DNA from 3 places in the Streptomyces sp. NPDC001920 genome. Region 1 is predicted to be linked to each of the others. Evidence: riboswitches for the same ligand, from Rfam matches in the RefSeq annotation. Region 1 holds a riboswitch; each other region holds the start of a gene.
What was found. A riboswitch is a leader RNA that binds a small molecule or an ion and turns the genes downstream of it on or off. The one in region 1 is predicted to bind cobalamin.
Positions count from the first base shown of each region.

Region 2: it holds a riboswitch for cobalamin, as region 1 does, so the genes downstream of both, ACWCPI_RS25045 (energy-coupling factor ABC transporter permease) here and ACWCPI_RS21550 (ribonucleoside-diphosphate reductase subunit alpha) in region 1, are expected to answer to the same signal.
Region 3: it holds a riboswitch for cobalamin, as region 1 does, so the genes downstream of both, ACWCPI_RS36280 (cobalamin biosynthesis protein) here and ACWCPI_RS21550 (ribonucleoside-diphosphate reductase subunit alpha) in region 1, are expected to answer to the same signal.

Region 1 is NZ_JBSFEP010000012.1:92,552-97,986, forward strand. Features, by position in the region: gene ACWCPI_RS21535 (helix-turn-helix domain-containing protein) at 1-196, opposite strand, end outside; gene ACWCPI_RS21540 (hypothetical protein) at 289-528, shown strand; gene ACWCPI_RS21545 (ribonucleotide-diphosphate reductase subunit beta) at 441-1,451, opposite strand; gene ACWCPI_RS21550 (ribonucleoside-diphosphate reductase subunit alpha) at 1,451-3,820, opposite strand; cobalamin riboswitch at 3,946-4,070, opposite strand; partial or broken gene ACWCPI_RS21555 (GNAT family N-acetyltransferase) at 4,123-4,389, opposite strand; gene ACWCPI_RS21560 (ATP-binding protein) at 4,486-5,435, shown strand, end outside.
Region 2 is NZ_JBSFEP010000014.1:233,686-239,120, reverse strand. Features, by position in the region: gene ACWCPI_RS25055 (M20/M25/M40 family metallo-hydrolase) at 1-418, opposite strand, end outside; gene ACWCPI_RS25050 (M55 family metallopeptidase) at 411-1,244, opposite strand; cobalamin riboswitch at 1,345-1,530, shown strand; gene ACWCPI_RS25045 (energy-coupling factor ABC transporter permease) at 1,561-2,262, shown strand; gene ACWCPI_RS25040 (energy-coupling factor ABC transporter substrate-binding protein) at 2,259-2,639, shown strand; gene cbiQ (cobalt ECF transporter T component CbiQ) at 2,646-3,395, shown strand; gene ACWCPI_RS25030 (ATP-binding cassette domain-containing protein) at 3,392-4,258, shown strand; gene ACWCPI_RS25025 (APC family permease) at 4,371-5,435, shown strand, end outside.
Region 3 is NZ_JBSFEP010000031.1:23,356-28,790, reverse strand. Features, by position in the region: gene ACWCPI_RS36300 (alpha/beta hydrolase) at 1-571, opposite strand, end outside; gene ACWCPI_RS36295 (class II aldolase/adducin family protein) at 667-1,350, opposite strand; gene ACWCPI_RS36290 (anion permease) at 1,797-3,029, shown strand; gene ACWCPI_RS36285 (hypothetical protein) at 3,075-3,296, shown strand; cobalamin riboswitch at 3,486-3,625, shown strand; gene ACWCPI_RS36280 (cobalamin biosynthesis protein) at 3,734-4,669, shown strand; gene ACWCPI_RS36275 (cobyric acid synthase) at 4,672-5,435, shown strand, end outside.

The DNA of each region.
Region 1 (5,435 bases):
GCTCCAGACCGTACGGCGTGGAGACGGAGAGCCCGCCCACATGCGTTCCCAGCGTCGGCCCTTCGGCCGAGACGACGGCGAAATCATAGGTGGGCAACCCCTCGTCACTACGGTCGATGCCGAAAACCTCGCACACGACACCCAATTCAAAGGGATGCACACCGTCGAGCAGGACGGCGACCACGTTCCTCAGCATGCTGCCAGTGTGCCTCGCCACTGGCAGTAAATCGAGGGTCTACGGCAGTCCTGCCACTGTTCGTAAGGAGTGTCCGACGCGACAGTGGTGTCATGACTACCGCACAGACAGAAGGACTGCTCGCCATGGTCGCCGTGCTCGGCATGTTCGCCCTCCTGATCCTCCCGTCAGTGATCGGGATCGTGCACGACCGGCGCATCGACCGCCAGATCAGGGAGGCCCAGGAGCGCGACAAGGAACGGACTCAGAAGTCCTCGTCCAGGTCGACGGTGCCCTCCACCGCCACCTGGTACGCCGACGGACGCCGCTCGAAGAAGTTGGTCAGCTCCTGAACACCCTGGAGCTCCATGAAGGAGAAGGGGTTCTCGGAGCCGTACACCGGAGCGAAGCCGAGGCGCGTCAGACGCTGATCGGCGACGCACTCCAGGTACTGCCGCATCGAGTCGGTGTTCATGCCCGGGAGGCCGTCACCACACAGGTCGCGCGCGAACTGCAGCTCGGCCTCGACGGCCTCCCGCAGCATGTCGGTCACCTGCTGCTGGAGCTGGTCGTCGAAGAGCTCCGGCTCCTCCTTGCGGACGGTGTCCACGACGTCGAAGGCGAAGGACATGTGCATCGTCTCGTCGCGGAACACCCAGTTGGTGCCGGTGGCGAGGCCGTGCAGCAGGCCCCGGCTGCGGAACCAGTAGACGTACGCGAAGGCGCCGTAGAAGAACAGGCCCTCGATGCACGCGGCGAAGCAGATCAGGTTCAGCAGGAAGCGACGCCGGTCGGCCTTGGACTCCAGCCGGTCCAGCTTCTCCACCGAGTCCATCCACTTGAAGCAGAACCCGGCCTTCTCGCGGATGGAGGGGATGTTCTCCACCGCCGCGAAGGCGGCGGCGCGGTCCTCCGGGTCGGGCAGGTAGGTGTCCAGCAGCGTCAGATAGAACTGGACGTGCACGGCCTCCTCGAACAGCTGGCGCGACAGATACAGGCGCGCCTCCGGGGAGTTGATGTGCTTGTACAGCGTCAGCACCAGGTTGTTCGCGACGATCGAGTCACCCGTCGCGAAGAAGGCCACCAGACGGCCGATGAGGTGCTGCTCGGCGGGGCTGAGCTTGGCGAGGTCGGCGACGTCCGAGTGGAGGTCGACCTCCTCCACCGTCCAGGTGTTCTTGATGGCGTCCCGGTAGCGCTCGTAGAAGTCCGGGTAGCGCATGGGGCGCAGAGTCAGCTCGAAGCCGGGGTCGAGCAGGTTCTGGTTGCTGGGCATTACTGGCAGGCCTCGCAGGACTCGGGGTTTTCCAGGGAGCAGGCGACGGCGTCGGGCTCGGCGGCCTGCTGCACGGGGATGGTCTTCTCGGGCTGAGCCTGGGCTTGTGCCGCGCGGGCGATACGGGTCGCGGGGCGCGAGCGCAGGTAGTACGTCGTCTTCAGGCCCGACTTCCAGGCGTACGCGTACATCGAGGAGAGCTTGCCGATGGTCGGCGTCTCCAGGAAGAGGTTCAGGGACTGGGACTGGTCGAGGAACGGGGTCCTGGCCGCCGCCATGTCGATCAGGCCGCGCTGCGGGATCTCCCACGCGGTGCGGTAGAGGGCGCGCACGTCCTCGGGGATCCAGGCGAAGCCCTGCACCGAGCCGTTGGACTCGCGCAGCGCCTCACGGGTACGGGCGTCCCAGACGCCCAGCTGCTTCAGGTCGTGCACCAGGTAGGAGTTGACCTGGAGGAACTCGCCGGACAGCGTCTCGCGCTTGAACAGGTTGGAGACCTGCGGCTCGATGCACTCGTAGACGCCGGCGATGGACGCGATGGTGGCGGTGGGCGCGATGGCGAGGAGGAGCGAATTGCGCAGGCCGGTCGTGGCGATCCGCTCGCGCAGCGCCGCCCAGCGCTCCGGCCAGGTGAGTTCCACGTCGTAGTGGTCGGGGTGCAGCACGCCCCGGGCCGTACGCGTCTTCTCCCAGGCCGGAAGGGGGCCGTTGCGCTCGGCCAGGTCGGCGGACGCCTCGTACGCCGCCAGCATGATGCGCTCGGCGATCCGCGTGGAGAGCCGCTTGGCCTCGGCGGAGTCGAAGGGCAGCCGCAGCTTGAAGAAGACGTCCTGCAGCCCCATCGCGCCCAGGCCCACCGGCCGCCACCTGGCGTTCGAACGGCCCGCCTGCTCGGTCGGGTAGAAGTTGATGTCGACGACCCGGTCGAGGAAGGTGACCGCGGTGCGGACGGTGGCGTCGAGGCGCTCCCAGTCGATGTCGCCGTCGTGCACGAAGGCGCCCAGGTTGACCGACCCCAGGTTGCAGACCGCCGTCTCGCCGTCGTTCGTGACCTCCAGGATCTCCGTGCAGAGGTTGGAGGAGTGGACGACATGGCCCGGCTCGGCGGTCTGGTTGGCGGTGCGGTTGGCGGCGTCCTTGAACGTCATCCAGCCGTTGCCGGTCTGCGCGAGGGTGCGCATCATGCGGCCGTACAGGTCACGGGCCGGGATGGTCTTCTTCGCGAGCCCCGCCGCCTCCGCCTCGCGGTACGCCGCGTCGAACTCCGCACCCCACAGGTCGACCAGTTCCGGCACGTCCGACGGCGAGAACAGGGACCACTGCTCGTCGGCGTTGACCCGGCGCATGAACTCGTCCGGGATCCAGTGCGCGAGGTTGAGGTTGTGCGTCCGCCGGGCGTCCTCACCGGTGTTGTCGCGCAGCTCCAGGAACTCCTCGATGTCGGAGTGCCAGGTCTCCAGGTAGACCGCGGCCGCGCCCTTGCGCCGGCCGCCCTGGTTCACGGCGGCGACCGAGGCGTCGAGCGTCTTCAGGAACGGGACGATCCCGTTGGAGTGGCCGTTGGTGCCGCGGATCAGCGAACCCCGGGAGCGGATGCGGGAGTACGACAGACCGATGCCGCCCGCGTGCTTCGAGAGCCGGGCGACCTGGTGGTAGCGGTCGTAGATGGAGTCCAGCTCGTCCTTGGGGGAGTCGAGGAGGTAGCAGGACGACATCTGGGGGTGCCGGGTGCCGGAGTTGAACAGGGTGGGGGAGGAGGGGAGGTAGTCGAGGCGGCTCATGAGCCCGTAGAGCGCGGCGACTTCGTCGACGGAGCGGGGGGTGTCGTCCTCGGCGAGACCGGCGGCGACGCGCAGCATGAAGTGCTGGGGCGTCTCGACGACCTTGCGCGTGAGGGGGTGCCGCAGGAGGTAGCGGCTGTGCAGGGTGCGCAGGCCGAAGTAGCCGAAGCGGTCGTCGGCGGCCGGGTCGACGAGCGCGTCGAGGCGGGCCGCGTGGATCCGTACGAAGTCGGCGGTCCGGTCGGCGATGAGGCCCTCGCGGTGCCCGACCGCCACCGACTCGGTGAAGGCGGTGACGCCCTGCGAGGCGGCCTCGGCGGCGATGGAGATGGTCAGCAGGCGGGCGGCCAGTCTGCTGTAGGCGGGGTCCTCGGAGATGAGCCCGGCGGCCGCCTCGGTGGCCAGCTCACGCAGCTCCGCCTCGTCGGCCCGGGACGACCGGCCCCGCAGCGCTGCGGCCGCGACCCGGCCGGGGTCGGCGTCGGGGAGGTCGGCGGTCAGCTCGGTCAGGGTCCGCAGCAGCGCGGCACCGGGACCGTCGTTCTCCTGCTCGACCGCTGAAGCCGGTTCGGCTGGCGCGATGGTCACGTGGGGCTCTCCCTCGCTCGGCACGGGGGCCTCGTCGAGGGCAGGGGGCAGCACACGAGCGCACGCGGCGTCGCGTCCACCGGCCCATTCCGCGAGGCCCGGACGTCAGGGGCACACCGGCCGGACGGCCGGGTGCGCTGTCGGCAGGACCTCGGACTGACCATGTGCACGAAACATGCACAAGTACACCGTTGCGGGACAGTTCCGGATTCGCACCGGATTCCCCTGCGGCGACAGCGAGCATGAGCATACATCTTGTGCCGGGCTGTCGTGTCACCCCCAGATGTAGTGTCTCGGTGGTTTCAGAGCGTCAACTCGTAGGTGAGAAGAGTGAGGTCGAGGAGCTCGGGGAGCGGGTTCCGGTCCCGCTCGGGTGTGCGAACGAAGCCCAGGCGTTCGTAGGCGCGGTGGGCGCTGCGCATGGAGCGCTGGGTCGCCAGGGCGATGCGTGCGCGGCCCTCGGTGGCCCTCGCGCGGTCGATGCAGGCCCGCACGAGCGCTTCCCCGGTGCCCCGGCCGTGTGCCGCGCGGTCGAGGGCGGGCATCCGGATCGTCTTTTCGCGCGGGCGGCCGGGTTGCGTGCCGTCCCGCGAGTGATTCCATGGAGGTAGGTGTCGGCGCCCGCGGTCCCTCCGTTCGAGAGCCCTCTCGTAAGGAGACGCATGATGACGAGGGTCGTCCGTCGCCCGCCCGGCAAGGAGCGGCCGCGCAACGCGCCGATGGCGACGCTGGCCCCGAGACGTGCCGGCAGCTGGGTCAGGCGCGGATTCGTGGGCCACTGGCATGCGCTGACGATCCGTCTGGAGGCCCGTCGCGGCACCACCCGCCCCAAGAAGTGGCGCCGATCGGTGTCCTACACCAACGTCACCCGTGCCATCTGGCTGTTGGCCGTCCTCGCGCTGCTCGCCTGGTGCGTGGAGGGCCTGTACATCCTGATCTCGCAGAACACGACGGGCTTCGAGCAGTGGCGGGAGGGCAACGACGGGTTCGACACCATCGTGCGCTTCGTCGGCCCGGTACTGACCGCGTCGGTCGCCGCGACCCTCTTCCTGTTCTGGTGGTACCGGTGGACCAAGCGGCGCTACCTCGCGAAGGCGCGGGGCGATCCGCGCCGACTGGTGCCCACCGCCGGCCCGGACACCGCCGACATCGTGGGCCGCGAGGAGGTCGCCCAGGTCATCGCCGAACGGCTGCGGGAGCGCGACACCCGCAGGCCGTATCTGCTGGTCGGCGGGGTCGGGGTGGGCAAGACCGCCGTCCTGGTCCGGCTCACCGAACTGCTGGCACGGCAGAACGCCGTGCCCGTGCCGATCCGGCTGCGGGACGCGACCGACGGGACCGAACTGAACTTCGAACGCATGGCCAGGCAACGCTTCGCCGACGAGGCGCCCCGGGGCATCCTCGCGCGCGGCAAGATCGACCGGGTCTGGCAGCAGCTGCTCGCCGACGACAAGCCGGTCGTCATCGCCGACGGACTGGAGGAGGCCCTGCTCGGCGACGGTCACGAGCAGAACCGGGACAACATCATCCGGCGGGCCATCGAGCGCGCCCGCGAGGAGAAGCTGCCGCTCGTGATCGCCTCACGGCCGCACAGCCCGCTGGAGAGCACCTCGGC
Region 2 (5,435 bases), on a different contig from region 1:
CGACGTCGCGTCGCGGCCGGACGCCCTGCCGGACCCAGGCCCGCACGACGGCCAGGATCATCGCGTCCATGTTCTTCATGTCGACGGCACCCCGGCCCCAGACGACCCCGTCGCGGATCTCCCCGGAGAACGGGTGCACGCTCCAGTCGGCGGCCTGCGCGGGCACCACGTCCAGATGACCGTGCAGGAGCAGCGCGTCGGCCGACGGGTCGCTGCCCTCGAAGCGGGCCACGACGTTCGTACGGCCCGCGGTCCGCTCCAGCAGCGCCGGCTCCAGGCCCGCCTCGGCCAGCCGGGCCGCGGCGTACTCGGCGGCGGGGCGCTCGCGGCAGTCCCCGCCGCCGCGGTTGGTGGTGTCGATCCTGATGAGGTCGGAGGTGAACGTCACGACCTCGTCCAGTGCCAGCTGGTCAGCCATACTGCTCCTCCACCGCCGCCGAGGCGATCGTGGTCACTGCCTTGAAGGTACGGATTCCCGCGTACATGTGCTCGCTCGTGTACGCCACCTTCCGCTCCCCGGTCCGTTCCACACCCGGGACGACGGTGACGGCCATCGCCAGGTGCTCGGCGTCGAACTCGACGGCGACCGTGAACGGCCCCGCGTGCACCGGTTCCTGACGGACCGCCAGCGAGGCGGCCTCCTTGGCCGCGGCGCGGATGCCGGCGGCCGTCCTGGCCGGCGTACGGCACACCGCCGCGTACCGCGAGACATGGTCCTTGACGGCGACCTTCAGCGCCCCGGGCGCGTACCCGAGCGCGTCCTCGCAGGCCACGTCGTCGCCCGTGACGAGCACGACGGGAACGCCGTACTCGGCGGCGACGTGCGCGTTCAGCAGCCCCTCGCTCGCGCGGACGCCGTTCAGCCACACCCCTGTGATCTGGTTCGCGAGGTAGGTGTGGGCGAGGACACCCTCCATCCCGGCGCCCGCGTGGTAGCCGACGAAGGCGATCCCGTCCACGTCGCCGTGCTGGACGCCCTCGACCATGGAGAGTTCCTTGTGCCGGCCGGTGAGCATCTCCGCCCGCTCGTCGAGCCGTTCCAGCAGCAGGTTGCGCATGGACCAGTGCGCCTCGTTGATGACGACGGCGTCGGCGCCCCCGTCGAAGAATCCCCGCACGGCGGCGTCGACGTCCGAGGTGAACATCCCGCGGCACCGCTCCCACTGAGGCGTCCCCGGCAGCACGTCCCCCGGCCAGGTCACGCCGGTGGCGCCCTCCATGTCGGCGCTGATGAGGATCTTCATGTTCCGTCACGTTACGCGCCGAGGGGGAAACCCGCCATGAAGCGGGCGAACGCCACTTTCACGCCCCCGGGGCCCGCTTGTCAGCCACCCGGTGCGGGCACTACTGTCACCACGCCTTGGTGAACGGGAAATCCGGTGTGATGCCGGTGCGGCCCTCGCCACTGTGAATCGGGAAGTCCGGCTCCAGCCCTCACGGGCAGCCACTGGGTCCCTCGGGACCCGGGAAGGCGGAGCACGGGCGGTGGTACCCGTCAGCCAGGAGACCGGCCAAGGCACGTCAACCATCCACGAGGTGCTGGAGAGGGTCTGCTGAGCCATGCACATAGCCGAGGGTTTCCTGCCTCCGGCGCACGCGGTCGCCTGGGGCGTAGCGTCGGCGCCGTTCGTCGTCCACGGAGTCCGTTCACTCACCCGTGAGGTCAGGGAGCATCCCGAGAGCACCCTGCTCCTCGGCGCCTCCGGAGCCTTCACCTTCGTCCTGTCCGCGCTCAAGCTGCCGTCGGTGACCGGGAGCTGCTCCCATCCCACCGGCACGGGGCTGGGCGCCATCCTGTTCCGGCCCCCGATCATGGCGGTCCTGGGCACGATCACCCTGCTCTTCCAGGCCCTGCTGCTCGCGCACGGCGGTCTGACCACGCTCGGCGCGAACGTCTTCTCGATGGCGATCGCCGGGCCGTGGGCCGGGTACGCCGTCTACAAGCTGCTGCGGCGTTTCGACGTGCCGCTGATGGTCGCCGTCTTCTTCGGCGCGTTCGTCGCCGACCTGTCCACCTACTGCGTCACCAGCGTCCAGCTGGCGCTCGCCTTCCCCGACCCGGGCAGCGGATTCCTGGGCGCGCTCGGCAAGTTCGGTTCCATCTTCGCCGTCACGCAGATCCCCCTCGCGGTGAGCGAGGGTCTGCTCACGGTGCTCGTCATGCGGCTGCTGGTGCAGTCCAGCAAGGGCGAACTCACCCGGCTGGGCGTGCTCCTCGCCAAGAAGCAGTCCCGGACCGAGACGGAGGCGGCGGCCCGATGAGCAAGAACACCAGGATCAACCTCGTGCTGCTGCTCGTGGTGGCCGCGCTCGCCGTGCTGCCGCTGGTGCTCGGCCTCGGCGACCACAAGGAGGAGCCGTTCACGGGGGCCGACGGTGAGGCCGAGTCGGCGATCACCGAGATCGAGCCGGACTACGAGCCCTGGTTCTCCCCCCTGTACGAACCGCCGTCCGGTGAGATCGAGTCGGCGCTGTTCTCCCTGCAGGCGGCGCTCGGCGCCGGAGTGCTCGCCTACTACTTCGGTCTGCACCGGGGGCGGCGGCAGGGTGAGCAGCGGGCGCTGGAGCGGGAACGGGACCGGGAGACCGGGAGCGTCCCGAGCGGCACCGCCGGGAAGCCGTCGCCCGAAGGGGACTGAGCCCGCGTGCTGCCGATCGACGCGGCGGCGCACAGCAGTCGCTGGCGCCGCCGCCACCCCGTGGACAAGGCCGTGCTCGGGCTGGGTCTCACCGCGCTCGCGATCTCGTTGCCGCCCTGGCCGGGCGCGGCCCTGGTGCTGGTCACCGCCCTCGTGGTGCTGCTGGGTCCCGCGGGGGTGCCGGGGCGCCGGCTGTGGCGGGCGTACCGGGTGCCGCTGGGCTTCTGCGTGACCGGCGCGGTGACCCTGCTCGTCCAGGTCGGCGGACCGGGCGGCTTCGTGTCCCTCGCCGACGGCGGTCCGCTGCGCGCCGGGGAACTGCTGCTGCGCACCTCGGCGGCCTCCCTCGGGGTGCTGCTGTTCGCCTTCACCACCCCGATGTCCGATCTGCTGCCCCGGCTGGTGAAGGCGGGGGTGCCCGCGCCGGTGGTCGACGTGGCCCTGGTGACGTACCGCATGAGCTTCCTGCTCCTGGACTCGGTGCGCCGGATCCGGGAGGCCCAGGCGGCCCGGCTCGGGCACATGAGCCGAGCCGCGGAGTGGCGTTCGCTGGCCGGGCTCGGCGCCGTCGCCTTCGTGCGCGCCTTCGACCGTGCCACCCGGCTCCAGGCAGGGCTCGCCGGGCGCGGGTACGACGGCACCCTGCGCGTCCTGGTGCCCGAGGCCCGGGTCTCCGTCCGTTTCACGGCCTGGAGTTGCGTGCTGCTCGCAGCGCTGGCCGCCCTCACCCTCGTACTGGAGAAGGCCCTGCCATGAGCGAGCCCACCGCCCTGGTCGCCCTGCGGGGCGCGTCCTACGCCTATGAGGACGGCCCCCTCGTCCTCGACGGCCTCGACTTCGACGTGCACGAGGGGCGCGCGCTGGCGCTGCTCGGGCGCAACGGCACCGGCAAGACCACGCTGATGCGGCTGCTCAGCGGCGGGCTGCGCCCGCACGAGGGCCGCTTGACGGTGGAGGGTTCCCCGGTCACGTACGACCGCAAGGGGCTGACCCGGCTGCGGACGACCGTCCAGCTGGTGGTGCAGGACCCCGACGACCAGCTCTTCGCGGCGTCCGTCGCCCAGGACGTCTCCTTCGGCCCGCTGAACCTCGGCCTCACCGACGCCGAGGTACGGGCGCGGGTCGACGAGGCGCTCACCGCCCTGGACATCACCGCGCTGGCCGACCGCCCCACGCACCTGCTGTCGTACGGGCAGCGCAAGCGCACCGCCATCGCGGGCGCGGTGGCGATGCGGCCGCGGGTGCTGATCCTGGACGAGCCGACCGCCGGCCTCGATCCCGACGGCCAGGAACGCCTGCTGGCCACCCTCGACGGGCTGCGCGCGGGCGGCACCACGGTGGTGATGGCCACCCACGACGTCGACCTCGCCCTGCGGTGGGCGGACGACGCGGCGCTCCTGACGCCGTCCGGTGTACGCACCGGCCCCGCGCCCGCGATGCTGGCCCGCACCGACCTCCTCCAGCAGGCGGGCCTGCGGTTGCCCTGGGGTATCGCGGCCACCCAGGTGCTCCGCACGCACGGCCTGCTGGACGAGGCGGCGCCCGGCCCGCGCAGTCCCGCCGACCTGGCCGTCATGGCTCGGGCCCAGACCCCGCCCGCGGTTCCCGCCGACGGCTGACGTTCCCGTACGAGCGCACTCGGGTGATACACCCCGCGCTGGTAAGTCCAAGACGCGCTGGCCCCCGTGCCTCCCGGTTTCATGTGGTCGTACACGACCGAAGCGAGGGAGCATGGCCGAAGGCGGCGCGGACACCCGGCCCCCGAGGGGTTTGAAGGCCGACGCGATCGGGTTCCTCGACGCACTCGTCATCGGTCTCAACGCCACCTCGCCCGCGTACTCGCTGGCCGCGGCCATCGGCCCGGTCGTGGCGCTGGTGGGCGTCCACGCGCCGGGCGTCATGCTCGCGTCGTTCGTGCCCATGCTGCTGATCGCGTCCGCGTTCTACTACCTCAACAAGGTCGACCAGGACTGCGGGACCACCTTCTCCTGGGTCACCCGGGCGATGGGCCCGTGGGCGGGATGGCTCGGCGGCTGGGCCATCACCATGACCGGGGTCCTGGTGGTCGGCTCGCTGGCCGACGTCGCGGTGACCTTCGCCCTGCTCGCCGTCGGCCTCGACGGCTGGGTCGAGAACGATGTCGCGCGCGAGGCGCTCACGGTGCTGCTCATCCTGGTGATGACGGCCGTGTGCGTGATCGGCACCGAGGTCTCGGCCAGGGTGCAGAACGTGCTCATCCTCGCGCAGGTCGGCTGCCTGCTGGCGTTCGCCGTGGTGGCGATCTACCGCGTCTACGCCGGAACCGGCACGCTCGACTCCGTCGACCCGTCGATCAGCTGGCTGGATCCCTTCGGCGCCGGGGGCGCGGAGCTGACGGCGGGTCTGCTGCTGGGCGTGTTCATCTACTGGGGCTGGGAGTCGGCGGTCAACCTCACCGAGGAGACCGAGAACCCCGCCACCGCGCCCGGCAGGGCGGCCGTGTGGTCGACGGTGATCCTGCTGGTGACCTACGTGGCGGTCGCCGTCGCGGTCGTGGCCTACGCGGGGCCCGCGTACCTGGCGGAGAACGCCGAGGAGGAGGAGTTCATCTTCGCCCTGCTCGCCGAGGAGGCGATGGGGGCCTTGGACTGGGTGGTACTGCTGGCCGTGTCGACCTCCGGGCTGGCGTCGACGCAGACGACGATCATCCCGGCGTCACGCACCGCCCTGTCCATGGCGCGCCGGCGCGCCCTGCCGGCGCACTTCGGTCACATCCACGCACGGTTCCGCACCCCGGACGTGAGCACCTGGTGGGTG
Region 3 (5,435 bases), on a different contig from region 1:
GGTAGGAGAGGGCGAGGACCGGGAAGTGCCGGCCGCTGAGGAACCCCATGACGTTCATGGCGTGCTCGCGCGTGGTGCCGAGGCCGTGCACGGCGATGACCCAGGTGCCGCGGCTGCCGGGGACGAACCACGCGGGCAGGGAGCCGAGTTCGCCGGGGACGTCGACGTCGGCGTGGTCGAGGCCGAGGGCGGCGGCGGGGTCGCCGACGTATACGTTCGGGGTGAGCCAGACGCTGTCGCCGGGGTCGAGGGTGCCGTGGGTGACACGTTCCAGGCGGCGTACGACGGTGTCGGCGGAGTGCTTCGCCGCGGCGATGACCGGGCCGACGACGGCGTGCGAGCCGTCGCCGGAGAGGCCGTAGGTGCCGGGCCGCAGGGAGGCCAGGTCGCGGGTGAGGGTGATCTGGCCGGCGGCCGTGGCGTGCACGGTGAGCCGGGGTTCGGTGGGCAGGGGCCTGCCGGGAGGGGCCGTCAGGGCGGCACCACTGGCGTACCGCCCGGCGGCGACGCTCGCGACGCCGGCGGCCAGGGCCACGGTGACGGCAGCGGCCGTCGCTTTGACAGTGCGCACGGATCCAGTGTCCGGGCGCGGACGGGGTCGGGCCAGTGGGAGGACGACTCGGGGTGAGGGCCGCCGCCGGACGGACCCCCCACCCGACCCGCGCCTCACCCCCGCTGCCCGTATCCCCGCAACCGCTCCCCCACCTCGGCCACCTGCTCCCCCGACAGCAGGCTCGGCGCGCGGCCCGGCACCGAGGAGGCCGTGAGCCACAGGCGGGACATCCACTCCAGTTGGGCGGTGCGGTCGTAGGCCTGGGCCAGGGTCGTGCCGTAGGCGATGGTGCCGTGGTTCTGGAGGAGACAGGCGGTGCGGTCGGTGAGGGCACGGAGCATGTTGCCGGCCAGCTCCTCGGTGCCGTACGTCGCATAAGGGGCGACCCGGACGGGCCCTCCGAGCGCCGCCGCCATGTAGTGGATCAGCGGCAGCTCGGGAACCAGCGTCGAGACGGCCGTCGCGTGGACCGCGTGGGTGTGGACGACGGCGCCGGCGTCGGTGGCGCGGTACACGGCGAGGTGCATCGGCAGTTCGCTGGTCGGCACCAGGGCACCCAGGACCTGCCGGCCCTCCAGGTCCACCCCGGTCACGTCCTCCGCGGTCAGCCGGTCGTACGGCACGCCGGACGGCGTGACCAGCACGGTGTCCCCGACGCGCACCGAGACGTTCCCGGACGTGCCGACCACCAGCCCGTCGGCCACGGTGCGCCGCGCGGTCGCCACCAGCGCCTCCCAGGCTTCAAGCTCCTCGGGGCGCACCTTCCTGCCTCGCTGTTCCTGCAGCTCCTCAGTCATGCGGCGATCCTGCCAGCCGGCACCCCGGCGCGGCCTGGAGTCCGCCCAGGACGGGGCACCGGATCCGCACGCACCGAGACGCCCGCGTTCCCTTCGGACGGGGTGCGGCGACGACCACGCAGCGTGGACGGCCCGCCACAACCCGTCGAGCGCGGGGACGCCGCCGGCCGGATGGCGCTTCGGACCCCCTGGCGGTGCGACGACGCGGCGGCTGCCGAGTGACCAGAATCTCTTCGGAGGACCGGCGACCCGACCGAGGACGTCCGCCCGGGGGCCACCGACCCCGCCCCGCCCGGGCTGCGCGCCGCCAGGCGGAAGGAGAGCCTCCGCCCCCGTGGGAGAAACCCTCCCTGCCGGACACCGTGCGGCCCGCCCCAGTTCACCTTCCGTTCACTCAGGTTACCTACGTTCGGCAAGCCAATGACCTCGAACGATTGCCTGGGTAAATGGAAAGCTTCTCGCTGATCCTCGCGATTGTGGTGGTAACCGCACTCGCGTTCGATTTCACGAACGGTTTCCACGACACCGCGAACGCGATGGCCACGACCATTTCCACGGGCGCCATGAGGCCCAAGGTCGCGGTGGCCATGTCCGCCGTCCTCAATCTCGTCGGCGCCTTCCTCTCCGTGGAGGTCGCCAACACCATCTCCAAGGGCCTCGTCGACGAGGCCGGCATCCGTCCCGAAGTCATCTTCGCCGCGCTGGTCGGTGCGATCCTCTGGAATCTGCTGACCTGGCTGGTCGGTCTGCCCTCCAGCTCCTCGCACGCCCTCATGGGCGGTCTGATCGGCGCCACCGTCGCCTCGGCGGGCGTCGGCGCGGTCCACGGCGACGTGCTCGTCACCAAGGTGCTGATCCCGGCGATCGCCGCCCCGCTGGTCGCGGGCATCGCCGCGATGTTCGCCACGCGGCTGACCTACACCCTCGGCAAGAAGGCCGACGGCGAGGCGTCCAAGAAGGGCTACCGCGCCGGACAGATCGCCTCCGCCGGCCTGGTCTCCCTGGCCCACGGCACGAACGACGCGCAGAAGACCATGGGCATCATCACCCTCGCCCTGGTCGCCGGCGGCACCCTCGCCCCCGACTCCGACCCGCCCATGTGGGTCATCCTCTCCGCGGGCATCGCCATCGCGCTGGGCACCTACCTCGGCGGCTGGCGCATCATCCGCACCATGGGCAAGGGTCTGACCGACCTCCAGCCGCAGCAGGGCTTCGCCGCCCAGACCAGCGCGGCCACGGTCATCCTGGCCTCCTCCCACCTCGGTTTCTCCCTCTCCACCACGCACTCGGTCTCCGGCGCGGTCATGGGCGCGGGCCTCGGCCGCAAGGGCGGCGTGGTCCGCTGGTCGACGGCGACCCGGATGTTCGTCGCCTGGGGCCTGACCCTGCCGGCGGCAGCCCTGGTCGCCGCGCTCGCGGAGTACGTGACGGGCTTCGGCGCCTGGGGCACGGGCCTGGTCGCGGTCTTCCTGGTCGTCTCCAGCGCCGCGATCTGGAAGATCTCCCGGCGGGAGGTCGTCGACCACACCAACGTCAACGACACCGACGAGCCGGCCGGTGTGGTGACGCAGGCCATGGCCGCCGTGACCGTGCCGCCGGCCCACCCGGTGGTCGAGGACATCACGGCCACGGTCCCGCCCCAGACCTCCGAGTCGACGCCGTCGAAGGCGTCGGTCTGACCCCCACCCGGTTCCTCCTCGCCGGTTACTCAAGGAAGAAGAAGCATGAAGATCGACTGGGCGGCTCTCGGCTCCGTCTTCGGGGTCAGCCTCGTGGTCACGGTTGCCCTGGTGGGCCTGTTCACCCTCGGCATCTCCGGCCTGTCCCGCCGCGAACGTGCGGCGGCCCAGGGCGACTCGGCCGCGCTCGCGGTCACCGGGGCGTACGCCTGCTTCGCGGCGTGCGCGGCGGCCGTGGGCTACGGCATCTACCTGATCGTGGCCTGACACACACGCCGATCGTGGCCTGACGCACAAAGCGCTCATGGCCTGACGCATAAAGCGCTCATGGCCTGAGCAACAGCGCGCCGGAGCGCGCGCCAGCACCCGGGGTGCGAGACGGAACACCGTCTCGCACCTCACGCGTGTGTGGGCCTCCGCACACTCTCCCTCCGCAGGTCAACGGCAAGTTGACGGCCCTTCCGGCCCCGTGGTGGACTGCCGGGGCCATGTACGGCGGCAGAAGAGGAAGCCGGTGCGAATCCGGCGCGGTCCCGCCACTGTCACCGGGGTAGAAAACCCCGGGAGCCAGGAACTCTCGCCGCCGGTCTCGTCGAACCAGGGCGTGGACACCCTGAGTGAGGACATAACGCGATGCTCGGCTGCCGTTCGAGACTGAGGTCCCGCACCAGGGCTCTGCCCTTCCCCGCGGCCGGCTGACGCCGATGCGTGCCGATCGCGTCTTCGCGTACGGTGCCGCCGCCGGACTTCTCGGTGATCAGCTGCTCGGCGACCCCCGCCGCGGGCATCCGGTCGCCGCGTTCGGACGGGCCGCCGCCGCCGTGGAGAGGGTGTTGTGGCGCGACCACCGCGCGTGGGGTGCGCTGCACACCGCCGTGTGCGCCGGTGGCGCCGTGGCGCTGGGCGCCGTCGCCGCCCGCGCCGTCCGCACCTCCCCGGCCGCGTCCGTCGCGCTGACCGGCGCCGCCGCCTGGGCGGTGGTCGGAGGGACGTCGCTGGCCCGCGAGGCCCGGCTCGTCGCGCGTGCGCTGGAGGCGGGGGACGTGGAGGCCGCGCGGGCGCGGCTGCCGCACCTGTGCGGGCGGGACCCGCAGGCGCTGGACGCGGACGGGATCGCGCGGGCCGTGGTGGAGTCCGTCGCCGAGAACACCTCCGACGCGGTCGTGGGGGCGCTGGTGTGGGGGGCCGTCGGGGGTGTGCCGGGGCTGGTCGGCTTCCGGGCCGTGAATACGCTGGACGCCATGGTGGGGCACAAGTCGCCCAGGTACCGGCGCTACGGGTGGGCCTCGGCCCGGCTGGACGACGTGGCCGGGTGGCCGGGCGCACGGCTGACCGCCGTACTCGCGGCACTGGCCGGACCCGATCCGCGGGGTGCCGTGCGCGCCTGGCGGGAGGACGCGGCGAAGCATCCGAGCCCCAACGCCGGGCCCGTGGAGGCCTCGTTCGCCGGGGCGCTCGGGGTGCGGCTGGGCGGGACGCTCTCGTACGGCGGGCGGGTGGAGCACCGGCCCGTGCTGAACACGCGGGGGCGCGCCGTCGGCACGCCCGACGTCGAACGCGCCGTGCGGCTGTCGCGGCGCGTCACCTGGCTCGCGCTCGGCGTGTGCGCCGGAGCCCGGTTGCTGAAGAGGGGGCAATGAGCATGAGCGGTGGTCTTCTCGTCGCCGGTACCACGTCCGACGCGGGCAAGAGCGTCGTCACGGCGGGGATCTGCCGGTGGCTGGTACGGCAGGGCGTCAAGGTCGCGCCCTTCAAGGCGCAGAACATGTCCCTCAACTCGTTCGTCACGCGCGAGGGGGCGGAGATCGGGCGGGCGCAGGCCATGCAGGCGCAGGCCTGCCGGGTCGAACCCACCGCGCTGATGAACCCCGTGCTGCTCAAGCCCGGTGGCGAGCAGAGCAGTCAGGTCGTGCTGCTGGGCAAGCCGGTGGGTGAGCTGAGCGCGCGCGGGTACCACGGCGGACGGCAGCAGCGGCTGCTCGGGACGGTGCTGGACTGTCTGGAGCAGTTGCGGGGCACGTATGACGCGGTGATCTGTGAGGGGGCCGGTTCTCCCGCCGAGATCAATCTGCGGCGGACCGACATCGTGAACATGGGGATCGCCCGGGGCGCCGGGCTCCCCGTGCTCGTCGTCGGTGACATCGACCGGGGTGGTGTCTTCGCCTCGTTCTTCGGGACGGTCGCGCTGCTGTCGCGCGAGGACCAGGAATGTGTCGCCGGGTTCCTCGTCAACAAGTTCCGCGGGGACGTCTCCCTGCTGGAGCCCGGCCTGGACATGCTCCACGACCTCACGGGGCGCCGGACGTACGGCGTGCTGCCCTTCCGGCACGGACTCGGCATCGACGAGGAGGACGGGCTGCGGGTCTCCCTGCGCGGAACGGTGCGGGAGTCCGTCGTCGCGCCGCC